DNA from 2 places in the Paenibacillus sp. OAS669 genome. Region 2 is predicted to be linked to the other one. Evidence: a T-box and tRNA genes for the amino acid it is inferred to sense, from the RefSeq annotation. Region 2 holds a T-box; the other holds one or more tRNA genes.
What was found. The T-box of region 2 lies ahead of trpS (tryptophan--tRNA ligase). A T-box ahead of a tRNA ligase gene usually reads a tRNA of that ligase, here a tRNA-Trp.
Positions count from the first base shown of each region.

Region 1: it has a tRNA-Trp gene. The T-box ahead of trpS (tryptophan--tRNA ligase) is inferred to sense a tRNA for this amino acid. The anticodon was not compared.

Region 1 is NZ_JADBDR010000003.1:219-10,590, forward strand. Features, by position in the region: partial or broken rRNA gene GGC63_RS07915 (23S ribosomal RNA) at 1-460, shown strand, start outside; tRNA gene GGC63_RS07920 (tRNA-Asn) at 603-678, shown strand; tRNA gene GGC63_RS07925 (tRNA-Ser) at 682-770, shown strand; tRNA gene GGC63_RS07930 (tRNA-Glu) at 780-854, shown strand; tRNA gene GGC63_RS07935 (tRNA-Val) at 872-947, shown strand; tRNA gene GGC63_RS07940 (tRNA-Met) at 962-1,038, shown strand; tRNA gene GGC63_RS07945 (tRNA-Asp) at 1,054-1,130, shown strand; tRNA gene GGC63_RS07950 (tRNA-Phe) at 1,153-1,228, shown strand; tRNA gene GGC63_RS07955 (tRNA-Thr) at 1,245-1,320, shown strand; tRNA gene GGC63_RS07960 (tRNA-Tyr) at 1,352-1,436, shown strand; tRNA gene GGC63_RS07965 (tRNA-Trp) at 1,444-1,517, shown strand; tRNA gene GGC63_RS07970 (tRNA-His) at 1,531-1,606, shown strand; tRNA gene GGC63_RS07975 (tRNA-Gln) at 1,619-1,690, shown strand; tRNA gene GGC63_RS07980 (tRNA-Gly) at 1,701-1,775, shown strand; tRNA gene GGC63_RS07985 (tRNA-Cys) at 1,782-1,855, shown strand; tRNA gene GGC63_RS07990 (tRNA-Leu) at 1,865-1,953, shown strand; tRNA gene GGC63_RS07995 (tRNA-Arg) at 1,971-2,047, shown strand; tRNA gene GGC63_RS08000 (tRNA-Leu) at 2,053-2,132, shown strand; gene GGC63_RS08005 (hypothetical protein) at 2,217-2,438, opposite strand; gene GGC63_RS08010 (alpha/beta-type small acid-soluble spore protein) at 2,571-2,858, shown strand; gene GGC63_RS08015 (polysaccharide deacetylase family protein) at 2,947-3,996, opposite strand; gene GGC63_RS08020 (sulfite exporter TauE/SafE family protein) at 4,084-4,893, opposite strand; gene glpX (class II fructose-bisphosphatase) at 4,968-5,939, opposite strand; gene GGC63_RS08030 (helix-turn-helix transcriptional regulator) at 6,180-6,833, shown strand; gene GGC63_RS08035 (pyruvate, water dikinase regulatory protein) at 6,891-7,697, shown strand; gene GGC63_RS08040 (molybdopterin-dependent oxidoreductase) at 7,880-9,190, shown strand; gene GGC63_RS08045 (GerAB/ArcD/ProY family transporter) at 9,197-10,336, opposite strand.
Region 2 is NZ_JADBDR010000008.1:108,149-118,520, forward strand. Features, by position in the region: gene GGC63_RS18705 (alkaline phosphatase family protein) at 1-667, shown strand, start outside; gene GGC63_RS18710 (AraC family transcriptional regulator) at 745-1,530, opposite strand; gene GGC63_RS18715 (ABC transporter substrate-binding protein) at 1,701-3,011, shown strand; gene GGC63_RS18720 (aldose 1-epimerase) at 3,135-4,082, opposite strand; gene GGC63_RS18725 (TIGR03943 family putative permease subunit) at 4,587-5,546, opposite strand; gene GGC63_RS18730 (permease) at 5,562-6,710, opposite strand; T-box leader at 6,889-7,161, shown strand; gene trpS (tryptophan--tRNA ligase) at 7,225-8,205, shown strand; gene GGC63_RS18740 (DUF5325 family protein) at 8,202-8,387, opposite strand; gene GGC63_RS18745 (alpha/beta-type small acid-soluble spore protein) at 8,538-8,762, shown strand; gene GGC63_RS18750 (metal-dependent hydrolase) at 8,989-9,969, opposite strand; gene GGC63_RS18755 (hypothetical protein) at 10,236-10,372, shown strand, end outside.

The DNA of each region.
Region 1 (10,372 bases), on a different contig from region 2:
AAAAGCTACCCTGGGGATAACAGGCTTATCTCCCCCAAGAGTCCACATCGACGGGGAGGTTTGGCACCTCGATGTCGGCTCATCGCATCCTGGGGCTGAAGTAGGTCCCAAGGGTTGGGCTGTTCGCCCATTAAAGCGGTACGCGAGCTGGGTTCAGAACGTCGTGAGACAGTTCGGTCCCTATCTGTCGTGGGCGTAGGAAATTTGAGAGGAGCTGTCCTTAGTACGAGAGGACCGGGATGGACGTACCGCTGGTGTACCAGTTGTTCCGCCAGGAGCACGGCTGGATAGCTACGTACGGACGGGATAAGCGCTGAAAGCATCTAAGCGTGAAGCCCCCCTCAAGATGAGATTTCCCAGTATGTAAGACCCCTTGAAGACGACGAGGTAGATAGGTTCGGGGTGGAAGCACGGCAACGTGTGGAGCTGACGAATACTAATCGGTCGAGGGCTTAACCTAGAGTCCCCACAAAGTGAAGCAAAGCGTTGTAGCTTATGCCGATTACTTTGCGGGGAGCCCCGAAACACAAATTGCTCAACAATACGCATGCATTTCGTATCTAGTTTTCAGGGTGCAATTTGATACTCTGAAGTAACATTATTCCCTGATAGCTCAGTTGGTAGAGCACTCGACTGTTAATCGAGTTGTCACAGGTTCGAGTCCTGTTCGGGGAGCCATATGGAGAGGTGTCCGAGTTGGCCGAAGGAGCACGATTGGAAATCGTGTAGGCGTCACAAGCGTCTCGAGGGTTCGAATCCCTCTCTCTCCGTAGCAGTAAGGCCCGTTGGTCAAGGGGTTAAGACACCTCCCTTTCACGGAGGTAACAGGGGTTCGAATCCCCTACGGGTCACCAATATAACTCATACATATGGAGGCTTAGCTCAGCTGGGAGAGCATCTGCCTTACAAGCAGAGGGTCGGCGGTTCGATCCCGTCAGCCTCCACCATATGTAACTAACGACGCGGGGTGGAGCAGCCCGGTAGCTCGTCGGGCTCATAACCCGAAGGCCGCAGGTTCAAATCCTGCCCCCGCAACCAAAAAATACCTAGTGTGGAGCCGTGGTGTAGAGGCCTAACATGCCTGCCTGTCACGCAGGAGACCGCGGGTTCGAATCCCGTCGGCTCCGCCATTCATATTCAATGTAATATCGAGGCTCGGTAGCTCAGTCGGTAGAGCAGAGGACTGAAAATCCTCGTGTCGGCGGTTCGATTCCGTCCCGAGCCACCATGTAAGTAATTAATATGCCGTTGTAGCTCAATTGGTAGAGCAACTGACTTGTAATCAGTAGGTTGGGGGTTCAAGTCCTCTCGACGGCACCATTGCTTCATCAAGAAGCAAGCAATTGAATATGGAGGCTTAGCGAAGTGGCCAAACGCAGCAGACTGTAAATCTGTTCTCATTGAGTTCGGTGGTTCGAATCCATCAGCCTCCACCATTTTCATAGGGGCATAGTTTAAAGGTAGAACAAAGGTCTCCAAAACCTTTGGTGTGGGTTCGATTCCTGCTGCCCCTGCCAATTTCATATCATGGCGGTCGTGGCGAAGGGGTTAACGCACTGGATTGTGGCTCCAGCACTCGTGGGTTCAAGTCCCATCGATCGCCCCATTATTACAGTATTGGGGATTAGCCAAGCGGTAAGGCAACGGACTTTGACTCCGTCATGCCTAGGTTCGAATCCTAGATCCCCAGTTTCTTATATGCGGAAGTGGCTCAGCGGTAGAGCATCGCCTTGCCAAGGCGAGGGTCGCGGGTTCGATTCCCGTCTTCCGCTCCATAATGAGGCGCCATAGCCAAGTGGTAAGGCAGAGCTCTGCAAAAGCTTTACCCCCAGTTCGAGTCTGGGTGGCGCCTCCATTCTTTTACGCCGGAGTGGCGGAATCGGCAGACGCACAGGACTTAAAATCCTGCGGTAGGTGACTACCGTACCAGTTCAAGTCTGGTCTTCGGCACCAGTTATAATTTCATATATGTGCCCTTAGCTCAGCTGGATAGAGCGTTTGACTACGAATCAAAAGGTCGGGAGTTCGAATCTCTCAGGGCACGCCATACTAGCCGGTGTGGCGGAATTGGCAGACGCGCGCGACTCAAAATCGTGAGGGAAACCGTGGGGGTTCGAGTCCCTTCACCGGCATATAAAAAGACCATTAGATATTGTATCTGATGGTCTTTTTATATTTTTAAAATACGAGATAGCTTCAATGCAATTCATCCATCTTCACAGACGTGCAAAGTACTGATTCAAGGAGTCTAGAATTTCCTCGCAGTATGCTTTCTCCTCTTCCGTATTCGCCGCGCTACTATCTTCCTTTTGAATTTGCTCGAAACGTTGGACAAGGGCATCCGTAACAAATTCAGCACTAACGCCATAATGCTTGATAATAGCGAATAACCCGTCCAGGTTCGTATGGTTATCAATAATTTCTGATAGATGGCTCATGTCAGCTTTCTCCTCCTTGACGCATTAATCCAGGCTTATTTATTGTTGGCGGCTGATCTTTATTTTATGTAAGTATAGTACCGCTTGTTTAGGCTTATTCTATACATACCAACAACAGAAAGGAGAAGCGATATGGCAAGAAGAAGGAGCAACAACAGGTTATTGGTTCCTCAGGCTTCCCAAGGAATGGAGCAATTTAAAGGCGAAGTCATGCGTAGGGAAGGCTTCCCGGTGAATATGAATAAGCCGGAAGAGGTTAAATATGAGGTGGCCAAAACATTGGGCATTCCTCTTTCGGATGGTGGTAACGGACGTTTAACGACGGAGCAGGCGGGCAAGATTGGCGGCCGTATAGGAGGTTCCATGGTGAAAGAGATGATACGTATGGCACAGCAAAAGCTGCTGGACGATCGTAAGTAGCCGTTCCCGCTGGTCTTAAGCTTATAATAAAAGCCTTCAGTTTCCTTATAGGAGTCTGAAGGCTGTTTTTTATGTGCAAAGTGATGGATTACAGCTGTTTGGATACTTTAAGCAGCTCTGGCAGTGTAACTAATCGATACCCCTTGGATTGAAGGGATTCGATGATCGTCGGAAGCGCTGCGACGGTACCAGAGAGATTCTGGTTAGGCCCGCCACCGGAATGCTGCAAAATAATGGATCCGGCCCCGGCATGATTTAAAACGTTGGCTGTCACCTCGGCCTGGCTCAGCTGCTTCCAATCACGGGAGTCGACATTCCAGTTCACGATTTTATAATGATGATTGGATGCCCACAGCAATTGGCTTTCGGTTATTTCTCCGTAAGGAGGGCGGATGAGTCTCGGCGTGTAGCCGACGGCATTCTTAACGACTTTTTGCGTTTTGGCTATTTGATTTTGAAATTGTTCGTCCGTTAGCTTGGTTAATAAAGCATGATTATAGGTATGGTTGCCAATAACATGGCCTTCCCTATGCATTCGCTTAACAACGGATGGGTGCTTTTCGGCAAGCCGCCCGACTACAAAAAATGTCGCTTTGACATTATATTGTTTCAAGATATCCAAGACTTGAATCGTATACCGGGTATCAGGCGCGTCATCAAAGGTAAGTGCTACTTGCTTGGAATTCGGCGACCCTTTTAATAACAGAAGGTCAGGATACTTTTTGACAAGCTGGCTTAAGGTAAGACGATTTGCGGATACAGATTTTTTGGACGCGGTGGAAGCAGGAGCTCCCTCAGCTTGTCTTGGGATTTTTTTATTTGTTTTTTGGGGTGCCGGTGTCGACTGCTGAGACGGCTGTTGGACCTGTTGCTGAGCTTGAGGCACCGGCTGGGCCTCCGGCTTAGGTGAGGGTGACGGCTGTACTGCCTTCTGCGGATCGGTGGCTGCTTTTGGCGGCACAGGCGTTGGAGCCGCGGATACCGAAAGTTTATGCATCAAATCCGGTTGATTCTGCAGAGGATCGGAAGTATGTACGATCGGATTGGGAACCGATTTCTCCTCCTGAACCATACATCCCGATAAACACAAAGAAGCTATGGATACAAATAAGGTCGTTTTGAACAAAACTGGTTTCATATAGGCTCCCCCTTGCACAAAGTTGCCGTTAGTTTTCGCGAAAGGGGGAGAGATTATCCTCAGCAAGAAATTCCGTTTATGCTCCCGTTATATTCCTTCCCATATCATTTTGATGGCGACGATAAAGAAAGTAACTCGCAGGACCCATAGCAGCTTTTTGCTGCTGAGCTTGCTTGCGATCTTGGCCCCGAGCCAACCGCCAATCAGCGCGCTTGGTGCTAGACCCAGCACCATCCAGCCGTCAATTTCCCCCAAGCTTAGATGAGTGAAGGAGCCCATAATAGAGGATAGGAAAATGACGAACATGGAAGTGGCAGTGGCTATATGCGGCGGATAACGGAAAATAATGACCATTGCCGGTACGAACAAGGAGCCCCCTCCAATACCGAACAAGCCGGAGATAAAGCCGACAGCCAATCCGATAATCAGAGCAGGGACGAACCCGTAGCCATATTCATGGACCTGGCCCTGAGAGTCGGTGAACGACCTTTGAATGCGCCAGCGGATATTCAATGGCTTCATATAGTCTCGCAAGACAAGGAGAGTAGCCATGCAAAGCATGAAGATGCCAAAGCTAAGCTGAAACGATTTGGCGTTAACGAATTGGGTCGTATAGGAGCCAAGCATGGCACCGGGACCGCAGGTAATCAAATACAACCAGCCGCTTTTGAAATCCACCCGTTTCTGTTTGAAAAAGGTCAAGGTCGAGGAGAGTGCCGTGAAGATAAGGACGGCCAACGAAGTCCCTACAGCCGTTGCGACCGATATGGGCTGGCCAACAAAAACAGGACCCAGGTACACCAGAGCCGGGACGATGATTACGCCCCCGCCCAAGCCTACAAGGCTCCCGAATGTAGCTGCAAGCAAGCCTACAGCAGTGTAAAATAAGATTTCCATCATTAATCTTCTCCCGCATTTATGTTTTGTGTCCTTAATTGTACCATACAAGAGAAGATGGGCTGTATATGTCTTTATAATGAAGTCACAATCTGAGGTTTATTAGGTAAATAATGAATGGAACGAATAAATCGAACGGTCTTGGTTCGGGCACGCATAACGATGGAATGAGTCTCCGCACGCTGATTGGCCAAATATTGAACACCGCCTAGAAATTCTCCAGGGGTAATGCCTGTAGCCGCAAAAATAACATCCTCTGTACCGACCATATCCTTCATGGTCAACAGCTTTAAAGGATCGTCCATTCCCATATCAAGACAACGCTTGAACTCTTCATCGTTAGACGGCATAAGTCTTCCCTGAAGCTCTCCACCGAGGCAGCAAAGGGCAGCAGCAGCCAGAACGCCTTCCGGAGCGCCTCCGGAGCCTACATATAGATCAATGCCGGACTCGGACAAAGCCGGGGCCATAGCACCGGCTACATCGCCATCGCTAAGCAGCTTGATACGTACTCCGACGCGGCGAAGGGTTTGGATCATTTCTTGATGGCGTTCCCGATCGAGAATCATGACGGTCAGGTTGCTTAAAGGCTTATCCAGATGCTCGGCCGCTTTTTGAAGCGTCAGTTCAAGCGGATCGCTGAGATGCAGCTTCCCTGCCAATGCCGGACCTACGGCCAGCTTTTCCATATACATGTCGGGGGCATGCAGCAAGCAGCCTTTATTTGCAATAGCAATTACCGCCAAGGCATTATTCAGCCCTTTGGCCACAAGCTCCGTGCCTTCCAGCGGATCGACCGCAACGTCGACCTCCGGGCCCTGACCGTTACCGACCTTCTCACCGATATACAGCATAGGGGCTTCATCCATCTCGCCTTCCCCAATGACGACCGTGCCTTGAACGGAAACGGAATCGAACATCGTCCGCATGGCGGAGGTAGCAGCTCCGTCCGCTTGAATTTTGTCGCCGCGGCCCATCCATTGTGCTGCAGACAAGGCTGCAAGCTCGGTGACGCGAACAATTTCCAGTGCCAGTTCTCTTTCCATGTACATAGCCCCCAAATCCGATTTTTTTCTAGCGTATCATCTGTAGTTTAAATAGGATACAATGATTGATAAATATAGTATAATAATTAGTGATAAAACGTGCAATATATTTTCTGTTTTGCTTAACCATTCGGTCGTTTTGAGCTTATTATGAGATATAAATGTATTTATATATAAGTTCAGCTCAATATTTGGTACAATGCATGTAATATGACATGCTCGAAATAAAGACAGGAGGTTATGAACATCGAACTGACAGCCCGCCAATTACAAATCGTAGAATTGGTTAAACAGCATGCGCCGATTACGGGCGAGCAGATAGCGGAAATGCTCGGACTAAGCCGGCCTACCCTCCGCTCCGACTTGGCATTGCTTGTTATGCTCGGTTACGTCGATGCGAAGCCCAAGGTAGGTTATTCTCCGGGCTCCGCAATGTCCTCGGGAAGTCAGGCTTCCCGTAGGCTTCAGTCACTTAAAGTAAAAGATGTACAGTCCATGCCCGTCATCGTAAGGGAGAATGCGTCCGTTCATGATGCGGTCGTCTCGCTTTTTATGGAAAATGTGGGGAGCTTGATCGTCGTCGACGAGGAGAGCTGTTTATCCGGCGTCATTTCCCGAAAAGACTTGTTAAAGTTTACACTTGGCAATACCGCCGCCGCATCCATGCCGGTTAGTATGGTCATGACCCGGGAGCCGAACGTGGTTCACGTTAGCCCCGAAGATACGGTGATTGACGCAGCCCGTAAAATGATTCTCCATCAGGTGGATAGCCTTCCAGTGGTTGTTAAATCCAAGCAGGATACGACGCATGGCCGGTCCAGATGGGATGTAGTAGGCCGGGTCACCAAAACGATCATGACGCAGCTGCTGCTGGAGCTGGCGACCGAGCCGTGAGGATACGGAAAATGGATGGAAACGTGTGAGACAATAATAAAGGAGAAGAACCGGATGATGAAAGACGACCAGCATTATGAGATCACGATTTGCTCCGACTCGGTTGGGGAGACCGCCGAAGCGGTTGTCAAGGCGACCATGCGGCAATTTGATGCCCAGCAGGTTAAGACCAAGCGGATCGGTCACATAAAACATGAGGATGAAATTCGCGCGATTATGGAGGAGGCTGCCAAACGCGGCGGCTTTGTCGCTTATACGCTCGTTCAGCCGGAGCTTCGCGAAATGATGAGGGAGGAAGCGATCCGCCTGGGTGTTCGTGCCGTGGATATTATGGGGCCGATGATGCAGGCGTTCATCGATACGTTCAACGATTCTCCCAAGCGTAAGCCGGGACTGCTGCATGAGCTGGACGACGACTATTTCAAACGGGTGGATGCGATTGAGTTTGCCGTAAAATGCGATGACGGCAGAGACACGAGCTCCCTGTTAAAGGCGGATATCGTCCTGATTGGCGTTTCACGCACGTCGAAGACGCCGCTCAGCATCTTTTTGGCGCATAAGGGACTCAAAGTATCCAACCTGCCGCTTGTGCCTGAAGTAAAGCCGCCTAAGGAGCTATTCCTGCTGCCGGGCAACCGGATTGTCGGCCTTATTATGGATGCGGACAAGCTGTTGAAGATCCGTACGGAACGTCTGAGAGCCGTCGGTCTGCCGTTTGGGGCAAAATATGCGGCAATGGAGCGTATTATGGAAGAGCTGGATTATGCGCAAAAGCTGATGAAACAGGTAGGGTGCCCGATCATCAATGTAACCGATAAGGCGATAGAGGAGACGGCAGGCATCATTATGAGTTATAAACAATAAAAAAACTCGAATATCCAAAGGAAAGCATGCAGCATACGCCGATGGCGCAGGTTCATGCTTTTTTCGTTATTTTGCCATGGAGACTTGCCGGACCTCTTAGATGCCGGAGAGCGATATGCTACAATAGGAAAATAGAAGTAAAAAAGGAGCCGGATGCGTCTCTAAATAAGGAGAGTGCGAAGATGGATGCTTGGAGAAGCTGGTTGAAGGAACCGTTCGGAAAAAAGCTGAAACGGCTTCATGCCTGGAATGCATGGCTGATCGTGTTACTGGCCATAACGGGGATTATCCTGTATATTCCTTCGATCCGGGGAGATTTGGGAGCTTTTCGAGTATTTCTTAAGCAGTTACATATTGGGTTAGGCCTTCTATCCATCGTCATTATTTTGATGTATTCGCGCCATATTCCAAAACATTGGAAGCAAATCTCGCAAAAAATAAATCAGCGCTGGAATTTATTCATCGTACTCCTTTTGCTTGCCGGATGGAGTGTGACGGGGATCCTGCTGTGGCAGTTCCGAAGCCTCTCTCCTGTATGGAGCAATACGGCGCTTGTTCTGCATGACCTGTTTACATGGTTAGGCATTCCCTATGCAATCTATCACTCCATCTCAAGGAGCCGGTGGTTGAAGGCAATGAAGCGCGAGGAGAAGCGGGAGGCCATCAGCGCGAACTTACAAGACGGAGCAGCTTCCACGGGAACGGGGAGAGCTGGAGCCGCGGCGGATGATCCTCAGGAGCGAATCCGATATTGGCAGAAGGCGCCCATTTCACGCTCCGCTTTTATCCGATGGCTTGTCGGTTTGGCCGTTGTATTCGGGGTTGGACCGTCCTTTTACCGTTGGATCAAGACCGCAGCGGATAATGGAGGAACGGAACTGGAGAAGCTGGCAGGAGAGGATGCGAATCGGATGCTCCCGGTACCGGAAGCGCTGCCTGAATCGAATCCTCCGCTTGGAGGCGGCGGCCAAGGCCAATTCAGAATCTATACCGTCACAGAAATCCCCGCCTTCTCTAGCGATCATTGGAGCTTCACGGTAGCGGGATTAGTGGAAAAGCCCCAATCCTGGAGCTGGGAAGAGCTTCTGAAGCTTAAGCGGAAAGTGCAGGTCAGCGATTTTCACTGTGTAACCGGCTGGTCCGTCTATAAAGTTACCTGGGAAGGCATCCCTCTGTCCGAGCTGCTCGACATGGTGAATGTCAAGAGCACGGGGCGTTTTGTGAAAATGTATTCGGGAGACAAAGTATACACGGATTGCCTGTCATTGGAGCAGGCGCGCATGGAGGATGTCATGGTAGCCGTGCTTATGGACGGAAAGCCGATTCCACAAAAGCTGGGAGGCCCGGTTCGTCTGATTGTACCGCAAATGTATGCTTATAAATCGGTAAAATGGCTCCAGGCTATCGAACTGATCGATAAGGAGCATATGGGTTATTGGGAGGTACGCGGTTATGACAATGACGCCTGGGTCAGCAAAAATAGACTATCCTGAGCATGCTTAGCTTTTCTCTGACGCTGCCGTAGTCCCCAACCCGTTGACCGGTTCTTTGGGCTTGCCCCATTTCTTACGGACAAGGGCAATCATGAGCAGCAGAACGGGAATGACCACCTGAATGGTGGTATAGAAGAAAACAAGGGATGTTGACAGCATATGGTTCAACACTTCCCGGCTGGAAGCGACCCACTTGCTGTATACAACCAGCATATAGCCGACTGTAAAGACAATCGAACGGTAGCCCGGCAGCTGAAACCACTGGCTGACCATTAAGACCAGCACATAATAGACAAGTGAAATTTTGATAAACATCGCGAGCACCCAGACGGCCATAGCCGTGGCTTCCAAATGCTCCAGGAAGTCAGCCAGGCTGATGTAACGAGCTGCAAGCATAACGGGATAGCTGAAGCTACCAACAATGTCTCCAAGCAGCAGTAAGCTGATGATGCCGCAAAGCACCATAGATATCATTACAGCCAATACGGAAATCATTCCCCACTTCAAGCCTTTTTCGCGGTCGGACAAAAAGGGGATCAGCAGACCAAGATCGAAAAACTCGCTATACCAGGTTTGTGTCGGGACAGCCGCCTTGAGGGAAGGTGTAATGCCGTTTTCAAATATAGGCAGCATATTTTTCGGATTAAGGTCCGGCATGGCCAAGGAAAAAATAAGAAATAGCAGAATGACCACGATCGGGACGAAGAATTGAGCCACCCGGCCCAGCACTTCCAGTCCGCTGCGAACGGCAAACGCGCATACGATGACCATGCTGCTCATGACGACGATGATCGGGGTCTGCCGCAAAAAGGCGTCCATGATAAATTCGCCGTACTCTCTAATCATGATTCCGACATTGATGAAGTAAAAGACGATATAGATGAATCCCAGCAGCTTTCCCATGGTGATCCCGAGGATGGAGACGCTGTATTCCATGAAGGTTTGACCCGGATACAGCTTGTGAAGCCGAAACAGGACATAAACGAGCAGGAAGCCGACCAACGAAGCCCAAATAGGGGCTATCCATAAATCTTTATCTGCGTATTTAGCGGTAATAGAGGGAACGGAGAGAAGCGATGTGGATATGATGGTAGGATACATGACGATCGCCATCTGGAATGAGGAGATTCTCCCCTTCTCAATCATGCTGCAAGCCCCTCCATAAAATAGATTCTTCTACCT
Region 2 (10,372 bases):
GTTGCATGGGGCTCCCCCGGTCAAGCACAGGCTGACTAATGAAACGGCGGCCGCCTCTAGGTATCCCTCCGATTCGCCTTATCCTTCGTTCTTCAGGCTGGCACATGAGGCTTATCCCGATCGCAAGCTGGCGGCGTTTACCTGTTGGCAGCCGATTATGGACGGAATTATTGAGGAGGGCATCGGAGTACATAAAGTGTCTTTGCCGGATAAGGAGCTGGCAGAGGCTGCAGCTGGTTATATAAGAAGCAACCCGGATGTATACTTGTTATTCATACAGTTCGATTATCCCGATTACGCAGGACATAAGTTCGGCTATGGCACATCGGATTATTTGGAGGCTATAACGGAGACGGACCGGTTCACCGGTATTCTGCTCGATGCGGTGGAGGAGGCAGGCTGGGCGGAGGATGGCCTCGTTGTGATCACGACGGATCACGGAGGCGGCGGAGTCAATCCCAAGGGCCATGGCAGCGATGATCCGCTGGATAAAACCGTGTTCTGGACTTGCTCGGGCCCAGGGATTGAAGCTGGCTCCAAGGTACCTCCAGAGCTGGGGCTTATGGATACGGCCGCCGTCGTATGCAGAGCCATGGGTCTCGAACAGCCGCAGGAATGGGAAGCCAGTGTACCCGAAGGCTGGCTGATGGGATTGGGAAGGCGGTAACCTCGCCGGAAGATCACGATGGAGCGGGAAGCGGCTTCATCGTGATTGTTTGCCGGGATGACAGCGCAGCCACATATTTACCGGAAGGACTTTTCAAGCTTGCGGAAATGGGACGGGGACAGACCGAATTTGCTTTTGAATACCCGATGAAAGTACGTATAGCTTCCAAATCCGCAGCTCTCCGCGATGCTTTCCATCGACATTCCGGTATGTCTCATGCGTTCCAAAGCTGTAGCCAGACGATATTCCAAAGCGTATTCCACCATAGTTTTCCCATAGCATTCCTTAAAGAAATGGGAGGCCCGTGAAACACTTAAGCAGGCATGCCGGGCAACATCCTCAACTTTAAAGGCTTGGTGGGCATGCTCTTCGATGTATTGCTTCATTTTTAAGGCAGTTACGGCTCTGCTGTAGGATGCGCTGGTGTCTGTGACGGCACGGTCAATGGAAAGGCAGAGTACCCGAAGCAAATAGTCGGTTAATTCCTGGTTCTCTTCGTTCAAGCGCCGCGTTTCCTTAATAATCTGTCTCCATGGGTGAAGGACGGCTTCGCCGATTTTTATGCGGGACTTGATCGGCTTGGGGTAACGGCTCCACCATTCATCCATCCACTCCCCATGACAGAACAGGTAGTAATCCCCGCTGCCGTTCGTTGTATCAACCTCAAGCTGATAAGAAGACCCGGGCTTCAGCAGAATGAGGTCCCCCGGTTCCATCTTGACATCTTCCCCCTCAATCTCCGCCCTGCTTGTTCCCTCCGTCTGAAGACGAAGCAGATAGCTGTCCAAACCGAATCGCTTATCCCCTCGTTTCACCCTCTGAAGATGATAAGAATACCCGCATAAAAGGACTGTTTTTTCCATTGGCTCCCCCATACAACGAAATGACACGATAGTTCATGTTTTAATTATATTGATCATTCCAATGGTTGGCAATGTAGGTTAGCATGAGGAGGTCAGCCGATAATTTCATCCAGGCAATATATGGTGTTGATTCCTTGTAAAATGGACAAAATGGGGGGCTCTGAATAAGAATGAGGAACAAAGTTCGAGGATGTGCAGGGTTAGGTTTGGTCATGGTTTTGCTGCTTTCCGGATGCGGAGGCAATGAGTCGAAAAATTCAGGTAATAGCCAAAATGTGTATAATAATGAGCCGGTTACCTTAACCTTTTATAATCATAATGCTGGGATATTAAGCGACGCCGATTTGGAATCGCTCGTGACGAAGCCGGTTAAGGCGAAATACCCGAACATCGACGTGCAGCTGGTATCGGGCAGCTCTTTGGATAAGCTCATTACGGCGGACCAGCTGCCTGATGTCATTTTAACGAGCAATTATTATTTACATGATTTGCTGAAGCAAAATCTGGGTATTGATCTGAGCGACCGAATCAAGCAGCAAAATGTCGATTTCAACGTGCTGGAGCCGGAAGCGGTCAATTTGCTCAAAAAGTTCGGTCCTAAAGGCGAGATCTATGGCATACCTTACGCCATGAATTATGGGGTCATGGCTTACAACAAAGATATTTTCGATAAATTTGCGATTCCTTATCCTAAGGATAACATGACATGGAACGAAGTGATTGAGCTTGCGCGCAAAGTAACCCGATTCGAGCAGGGGACTCAGTATGTCGGTCTGGATATGGGAGATCCGCAGGTGCTAAGCCGCGCCTATTCGCTTCCGGTCGTCGATGAGAAGCAGGAGAAGACGGTACTTACCGGTGATCCTTATAAAAAAGTGTTCGGCTTATACGACCAGCTGTATCAAATTCCGGGAATCGTTGACGGCAATAAGAAGTATACGTACGGCATCGATTATTTCCTGAAGGATCAGAAGCTGGCTATGTACCCGTATTGGATCGCCAACTTAACGACCCGGCTGCCGCAGCTGAAGGAGGCGGGTAAGGATTTCAACTGGGATATCGTATCGTTCCCTTCCTTTGACGATAAGCCCGGACTTGGACGGGAAATCGACTTTCATATGGCAATGATCACACCAACCAGCAAAAATAAAGACGCTGCCTTCGCGGCCATTCAAACTTTGATCAACGAAGACGTGCAAAAGTCGATGAATAAAGGGATTCGACTTACGATTCTCAAGGATGCTAATTTGAAAAAGCAGTTCTCGAGCGACACCAAGCTGTATGAGGGGAAAAATTTGGCCGGTATTTTCGCCGCGAAGCCAGCTCCTCTTCCGGAAGCTACCCAATATGATACCAAAATGTATTCCTTCCTGAAGGAAGCCGCCAAGTCCATGGTTACTGAGAACAAGGACATCAATACCGTCTTGAGAGAGGCGGGGGAAAAAGGGGATAAATACATTATCGAGGTAGGGAAGCAGTGACGTTGTGTTGAAAAAAGAGACGGTGCCTTAAGCAGGATTCTGCTTCCAGGTCACTGTCTCTTTATCTTTAACATCAGCATTTATAAATTGCGGTTCACTGCGAGGGTCGATTTGTGGAGGTGTCTATTTGTAAATGACTTCGAGAGTCACTTCTAGCTCCAGGGCTGCGCCAGGCTCGATCCCGCGCAAGCCGGTGATGTCGGCAGGGAGGTCGATATTCGGCGCATTCGTAACCCATGTGTAAGGCTCCAGACAGATGAAATCATGAGCTTCCCCTTTGGTATAAATGACCCATTGCTTGAACAGCTCGGAGCCGCTGTAGCGAATCTCTACATTTTCCTTGGACAGGACGGCCAGACAAGGATTGTCGCCGATCTGGAAGACTGTATCCAGGTTATGACCTTGTAGTGCTGCGCCTTCACGCAGCGACTCATATTGTCCCAGCGGGGTAATTTCACCGGTAGGGAGATTCGCTTCATCAAGCTGCCAGATGCCGCTGACAGGCAAGGTCAGCTTCCACTTGTCCGGTTCTCCGTCCAGCAGGAACCACGTATGAAGCCCATAGCCGAACGGGGCAGGCGTCGAGCCGGTGTTGCGAACCTTCAAAACCTGGTTCAGCCGGCTGCCTTCCAGTACATAGGTAACCTCCAGCTCCAAAGGATGCGGATATTGCCGTTGAACGTTGGCGTCATCGGCCAGGCGGATCGTAGAGGTGATGAACAGGCCTCCATCTTTGCTCCCGGAATCAGCCACCGTCCAAGACTGGCTGCGGAGCATGCCGTGAATATGATTGCCGGTCACATGATTCACATCGAATTGATACGATTGTCCATGAAATTGAAAGCGCCCTTCCCGAATGCGGTTCGGCGGCATCAGGATCGGCGTCCCGAATTGGACCGGCTGCTGCTCCAATTCCGCAGGCGAAGCCGGGACGCGAAGCATTTCGCGGTCGAGAGTTTTGTCCCAGATGCTGTATACGTTGTTGCCGAGCGCAGGGCAGATCGAGACGATCAGCTTATCGTTCTCCAGGGTGTAGGCCGGTGTTCCTTGCCAGTCTATTTGCTTGATCATGGGGATAACTCCTTTTTGGTTTAAGAATGAAAGGTGGTATGTATCGCTAAGCTTACTTATGCTTTATTGTATCAAAGCAGGTCCGGTCTGTCATGATGCAATGCTTCGACCCAGAGAAGCGAGGGGCTGTGCTCTTAGCACATGCAACGCATGTGGTTGACCAACGTCAGGTGCCGCCGTACAGCGCTAACATAGGAGCTATAACGCGGATGACACCGCGTTACTACTAGCTCCCTACACAAGCAAAAACTGAGCCAATAAGCTCGGATTAGGTTGTTTTGAGACCTGTTTCTGCGTGAAATATGCAAATATGGAGGTGGGGTGTGCCTCGGAGGAGTTTACGTCCGCCTTTGAAACCCGTGAAAATACCACTAAATCTAATCACTTTTCACGGGTTTCAACAGCGGCTGGAGGGGCATACCCGACCGGAATATTTGACTACATTTCAAGCTCCAGTCTCAACAGACTGAGCCGAGCTCATAAAGCCCGGCTTTTTGCTTCCCATCATGTTCCAAATTCAAAATTCGGATAAACATACTGCGATTTGGACGGCTCGGCTTTGGCGATTTTTTCAACCTTGAGCAGCATAATGTCCATATCGTTATATTTTGTTTTTTGAATGGTCCCAGTGACCGTAACCCAGGAATCATCGGCGAACGAGGCCGCCCGATCGTATTCGACGAGGACGCCGAACGGAGCAGCGTCGGCCGAGCAGCAGGAAACGGAGAAGCGGCCGACGACGAACTGGTTCGATTTCATTTCCTCCTGCCGGTAGACAAAGCCGGTGAGCTCCATCTTTTTGCCGATAAAACGATCCATATACAAATCGACCGTAGTCAATGTCTCCAGGTACAGATCTTCCTTAACACGAATGAGATCGGATTTGTAGATTTGCTTGGCGAATTTGGCATACTGTGCCGTAAATTTATCCGATGGGAACAGATCGTCCGAATTCGCAGGCTCCGCGGCTTCCGATTTGGGGCTTGCCGGCGCTGCGGGAGATGCCGCTTCGGATGAGCCCGAACCCGATGGGGAAGCCGAAGGAACAGGAGCCGAGCTGACGGCGTCCTTCTTGACGCTGCTGGAGCTGCTGAGGTTCATCCCTTTTTTGGCGGCAAGACTGCTTCCCATTGACGTATCCGGCAGCAGGAAGCCGAACAACAACGGGACGGCGAACAGGCCGTAAATGGCCGTGTTTTTGAGAAAGGACGAAGAGGGAGTATGGTCATGGCCGCAGTCGCACTCGGCGGCATTCCTTCTCCATAAGGAGCTGATGCCGAGGTACACTTGATAAATGGCAATGGCATATAAGCCTAAGGCAGACCATTTGACATAATCAATCATCCGGGGGGCTATGTAGTACAGAATGTTATCCGTTTTGACCAGATAGACGATGTACATGGCGAACCCGAACAGGATCGCGGATTTAATAAGGTGATGCAGACTTAACAATCGCGGACTCACAGGGTCACGCTCCTTTTAGGTCAAAAATATTCGTTCGAATACCAAAGAGCATACAAGCACAACAACAATGATAAGGGCGGATAGCTTCAGCACGAATTTTGTTTTAAAAGCGGACAGCAGCATCAGCATGCTCTTAATGTCCAGCATAGGACCAAACACAAGGAAGGTCAGCAGCGAGCCCGCAGAGAAGGTCGTCGCAAAGGAGGAAGCTACAAAAGCGTCCGAGGTCGAGCACAAGGACAGGACAAAGGCCAGACCCATCATAAACAAATGGGATTGGAAGTCTCCCTGGCCTATGGACATGAGACTTTCGCGCGAAACGACCGTCTGTATCGCGGCTGTGATCATGGCGCCGAGGATCAAATATTTGCCCATATCGAAAAATTCATCCGACGCGTGGCCGAGCACGCCGAACAATCGGCCCGTGATACCGGTATGGGAATGGGAATGGGAGTGCGAGTGAGTATGACGATGTCCGTTAGGTTCATGATCGTGCTGGTGATCGTGGTTATGGGCAGCATGATCATGGTTATGTACGTTATGCTCGTGATGATGGTGGACGTCATGCCCGTGCGTATGCGGCTCATGATGATGTCCTCCCGCGGCTGCGGACAGACTGCCGCGAAGCGGATCGCTTTTAATAAACCTGTTCACGATCAGCCCGAGTGCGAGAGCGACGATAAAGGCAAGCCCCATGCGGGAATACGCGATTTCCGGACGGCTGCGGAACGCCATGTAGGTGGAGGCGTAGACGACGGGATTAATGATTGGCCCCACCAGAATAAAGACAACAGCTACATAGACGGGCATTCCTTTTTTCATCAGACGCCGGATCACGGGGATCATTCCGCATTCGCATAAGGGAAAAATGATGCCGACCACGCACGCAAACAGGATGCCGAGGACCGGGTTTTTGGGCACCAGGCGCCGTATGGTCTGCTCGGAGACGAACATTTGCAGGAGGGCTGAGACCAGCACGCCAAGCAGAACGAAAGGGAACGCCTCCAGGATGATGCTCAAGAACAGCGTTTTGAAGCTTTGCATTTCGGCGCTGTGAAAAAAGCTGAGATCCGGCGGCTGCTTCTGAGTATAAATTAGCAGAAGCATGATAATGCATAGCAGGGCAAGGATATTGGTGCCCCAGCGCATGAGCGTCGTTTGCAATGGACATTTCTCCCTTTCTAATTCGTAATAATTATTATTATATAATATGCGGGACGAGTGGTATATAGGACAGGCGAAACGGAAAAATTGTCATGAAAATAACGTGCAGACGCCGGAGGATTGACACGGAAGGAACGTTTGTTTATGATAACAAGAAGCAAACTGTTCAACATAACAGGTACAAGCAATGACAGGAGCAAGTAGACGACAACGAGTCTTTCAGAGAGCCGGTGGCTGCTGTGAACCGGTAGATAGCTGGCGTTGAATGGGTCCTTGAGCTGACGGTTGAACGACTCGGAAGTAGAGAACAAGCGTAGGATAGCTTGGCGCTCCGGGTCCTAGGCTGGTCCGGGTACTCTCCGTTACAAGAGATTAAGGCTTGATGAAATAGAAGCATAACATGTCTATCATCAGGCAAATTAGGGTGGCACCACGGTCCTTCGTCCCTTGCGGCGGAAGGGCCTTTTTTGCGTGGCAAACATGGGTAACCAAGAATCACAAGGAGGAAATGAAGATGAAAAGAGTATTATCCGGCATGCAGCCGAGCGGTTTGCCCACCTTGGGCAACTATATCGGAGCGATGAAAAATTACGTGGAGCTTCAGCATACACACGACTGTTACTTTATGGTTGTGGATTTGCATGCGATAACGGTTCCGCAGGATCCCGCGGCGCTTCGCGAGCAATCGGAAGCCGTTGCCGCCCTGTACATCGCGGCGGGCATAGATCCGGCCAAAGCAACTGTATTCTTGCAATCGCAGGTGCATCAGCACGCGGAGCTCGGATGGTTGATGACGACGCTCACGTATATAGGCGAGCTGGAGAGAATGACGCAGTTTAAGGATAAAGCGGCCGGCAAAGATTCCGTAGGAGCGGGCTTGTTCACTTATCCTTCCCTGATGGCAGCAGACATTTTGCTGTACAACGCCGACCTGGTGCCTGTAGGCGATGACCAGAAGCAGCATCTGGAGCTGACCCGTGACCTGGCTCACCGCTTCAATCAACGCTACGGAGATACGTTCACCATTCCGGAGCCTTACATTCCGAAGGTTGGAGCACGGATCATGTCCCTGGACGATGCATCGAAGAAAATGAGCAAGAGCAGCGCGAACCAAGGCAGCTTTATCGCTATGCTCGATGCGCCGGATGTCATCCGCAAAAAAATAAGCCGAGCCGTAACCGACTCGGGCCGAGAAGTGAAATTTGATCCTCAGAACAAGCCTGAGGTTAGTAACTTGATGAGTATCTATGCTCAATGCTCCAACAAGTCTATTGCCGAGATCGAAGCCCAGTACGAAGGACAAGGCTACGGACCGTTCAAAAAAGAACTGGCCGAGCAGGTTGTCGCCCATCTGGAGCCGATTCAGCAAAAATATTACGATATCCGCAAATCCGGCGAGATTCGTCAAATTTTACGCCAAGGGGCAGAACGCGCCTCGGTGGAAGCGGAGAAAATCTTGAATACCGTAAAAGAAAAAATGGGCTTCATCCTCTAGCCTTCGTTGCCGTTGCGTCTTCTCATTCTCGCTTTGACGACAAAGCCGAAGCCGATAAAGCCTACGGACAGGACCGTGAAGAGGATAACGAGCCATATGTTCCCGAGACTCAGTCCAAGACTGATGCAGGCCAGAAGCAAGGCTCCTACGATGGCGAAGAAGAGAGCTAGTCCTTTGTTCATGCGGAAAGCACCGCCTTTCTCAAGAGTATTTGAAAATCAAAAACATTTTTCAAAATGAGTGAATAGTTTTTGGTGTACGTCACATAATAACTTTGCAAGCTTGCAAATACATCAAAGATATCATTCAGATTGAAAGGAGTGCTGATCATCATGGCACAAGGACAATCCCGCAGCAGCAACCAACTAGTCGTACCTCAAGCGAACCAAGCTTTAGACCAACTGAAGTTCGAAGTAGCGCAAGAGTTGGGTATTCAAATCCCACAAGACGGGTACTATGGTTACATGGCAACTCGTGACACAGGCGCGATCGGTGGTCACATCACTCGTCGTCTGGTACAAATCGCCGAGCAATCGCTGGCAGGTCAATTCCGTTAATCGAGAATGGTTTGCTTCGAAACAACGTATCATCATAGAAGCTCAAGGAGAAATCCTTGGGCTTTTTTGTCGATGAATTTTGTTGCTTGTGGAACAATTGCCGAATGCAGCCTGACTAAGCTCAGTGGGAGAAAAGAAAAAGGGCTGTCGCAGCAGCCCTGTCGAACGTTAACGAATCTGGCAGGTCGAGAGAAGCAAGTACGCCCCAGCTTCTTTCTTGTGCCGCTTACGTATTGACCCGCAATTTTTTCTCCAGTCTGGAATCACTCAGCCAGCCCACATAGGAATCGAGAAATTGAAATTCCTTGTCCATGGTAACTACGGCAACGAAAGGATATTGTCTCCGGTGCCGGTACCGCACGTCGATCCATCTCACTTCATATCCCCAGTCATGATGCCTTAATTCTGCGCAAGCGAAGGAGGAAAAGTACAGGAAGGATGCGATGTCCTTATGCTGTTTGGAAGCTTCGACGGCGGGATGCGACGCGCATGATGTCGTGTCTATCCATTTAATCTGATTATGCTTGTATTCTCCCAGAACGAAGTGACCGTTAACTTTTTTCTTGACGATTTGCCATACGTACAAATGAAAGGTCGGGATCAGGTAATAGCGGTCCCCTTTCTCGTAACGGGAATCCTTCTCGTACAAATGAGACTCCAAGTAATGATGATACCACGATCGCCAAATATAATACACAGCCAAAGCAGCGTATAAAATTGGAAAAATCACTTCCGGACGGGCCAAATGGACCGACCACATGAAGATGGCGATAAGGTGGGAAATGAAAATAACCGGATCAAAAATATGAATGATGTTCCATGAAATCCATTTTTCCGAGAAGGGCCTTATGGCCTGGGTACCGTACGTATTGAACAAGTCGGTGAATACGTGGAAAGCTACGGCGATGAATACCCACATAGCGACGTGCCATACAGGCAGATCCCTGAATCCGAGCATAAGCCCCAAGGTTATGAGCGCCGTCCAAATCAGCAGCGCGGGGAGCGAGTGAGAACGCCCGCGGTGATTTTTGATATAAACGGCATTGCCTTTGAGACGAAGCAGCGTATCTGCATCCGGCGCTTGGGATCCAAGTACGGTTCCAATTAGTACGGCAGTGGAAACGGTAGGGTCCGCTGCAACGATAGGGTCGACGTAAGCCAATCCGGCTAGTCCGAATCCTATCACTAGGTGTGTTCCGCTGTCCATGATGTTTGTCTCCTCCTAAGAGCTTTCCGAAGGAAAGCTTGCATCGTAAGCATACACTGAGCTTTCCGAAGGAAAGCCTGCATCGTAAGCATACACTGAGTTTTCCGAAGAAATCCTGATTCTTATAGGCTTGGGCTTCTTGTTGGATGCCCGTTACTATTAGGGCAGCTTCACCCGTTTTGTTATTAAACTTGAGCTGCACGGGCGCGCAGGCATATTATTAGTGTATCATTTTATTGATCAAAATAAAGCAACGAGGTGAAAAAATGTCTAAAGTATTTGTGGAATATCAAATCTTACCCGCTTACAGGTCAAATTATTCAGAGTGGGTGACGGAAGTTCGGGCACTTTACGAAAATGTGGAGTTCTTTGAAGGAAGCGATCAACCGGGCTTGTTCGTCGA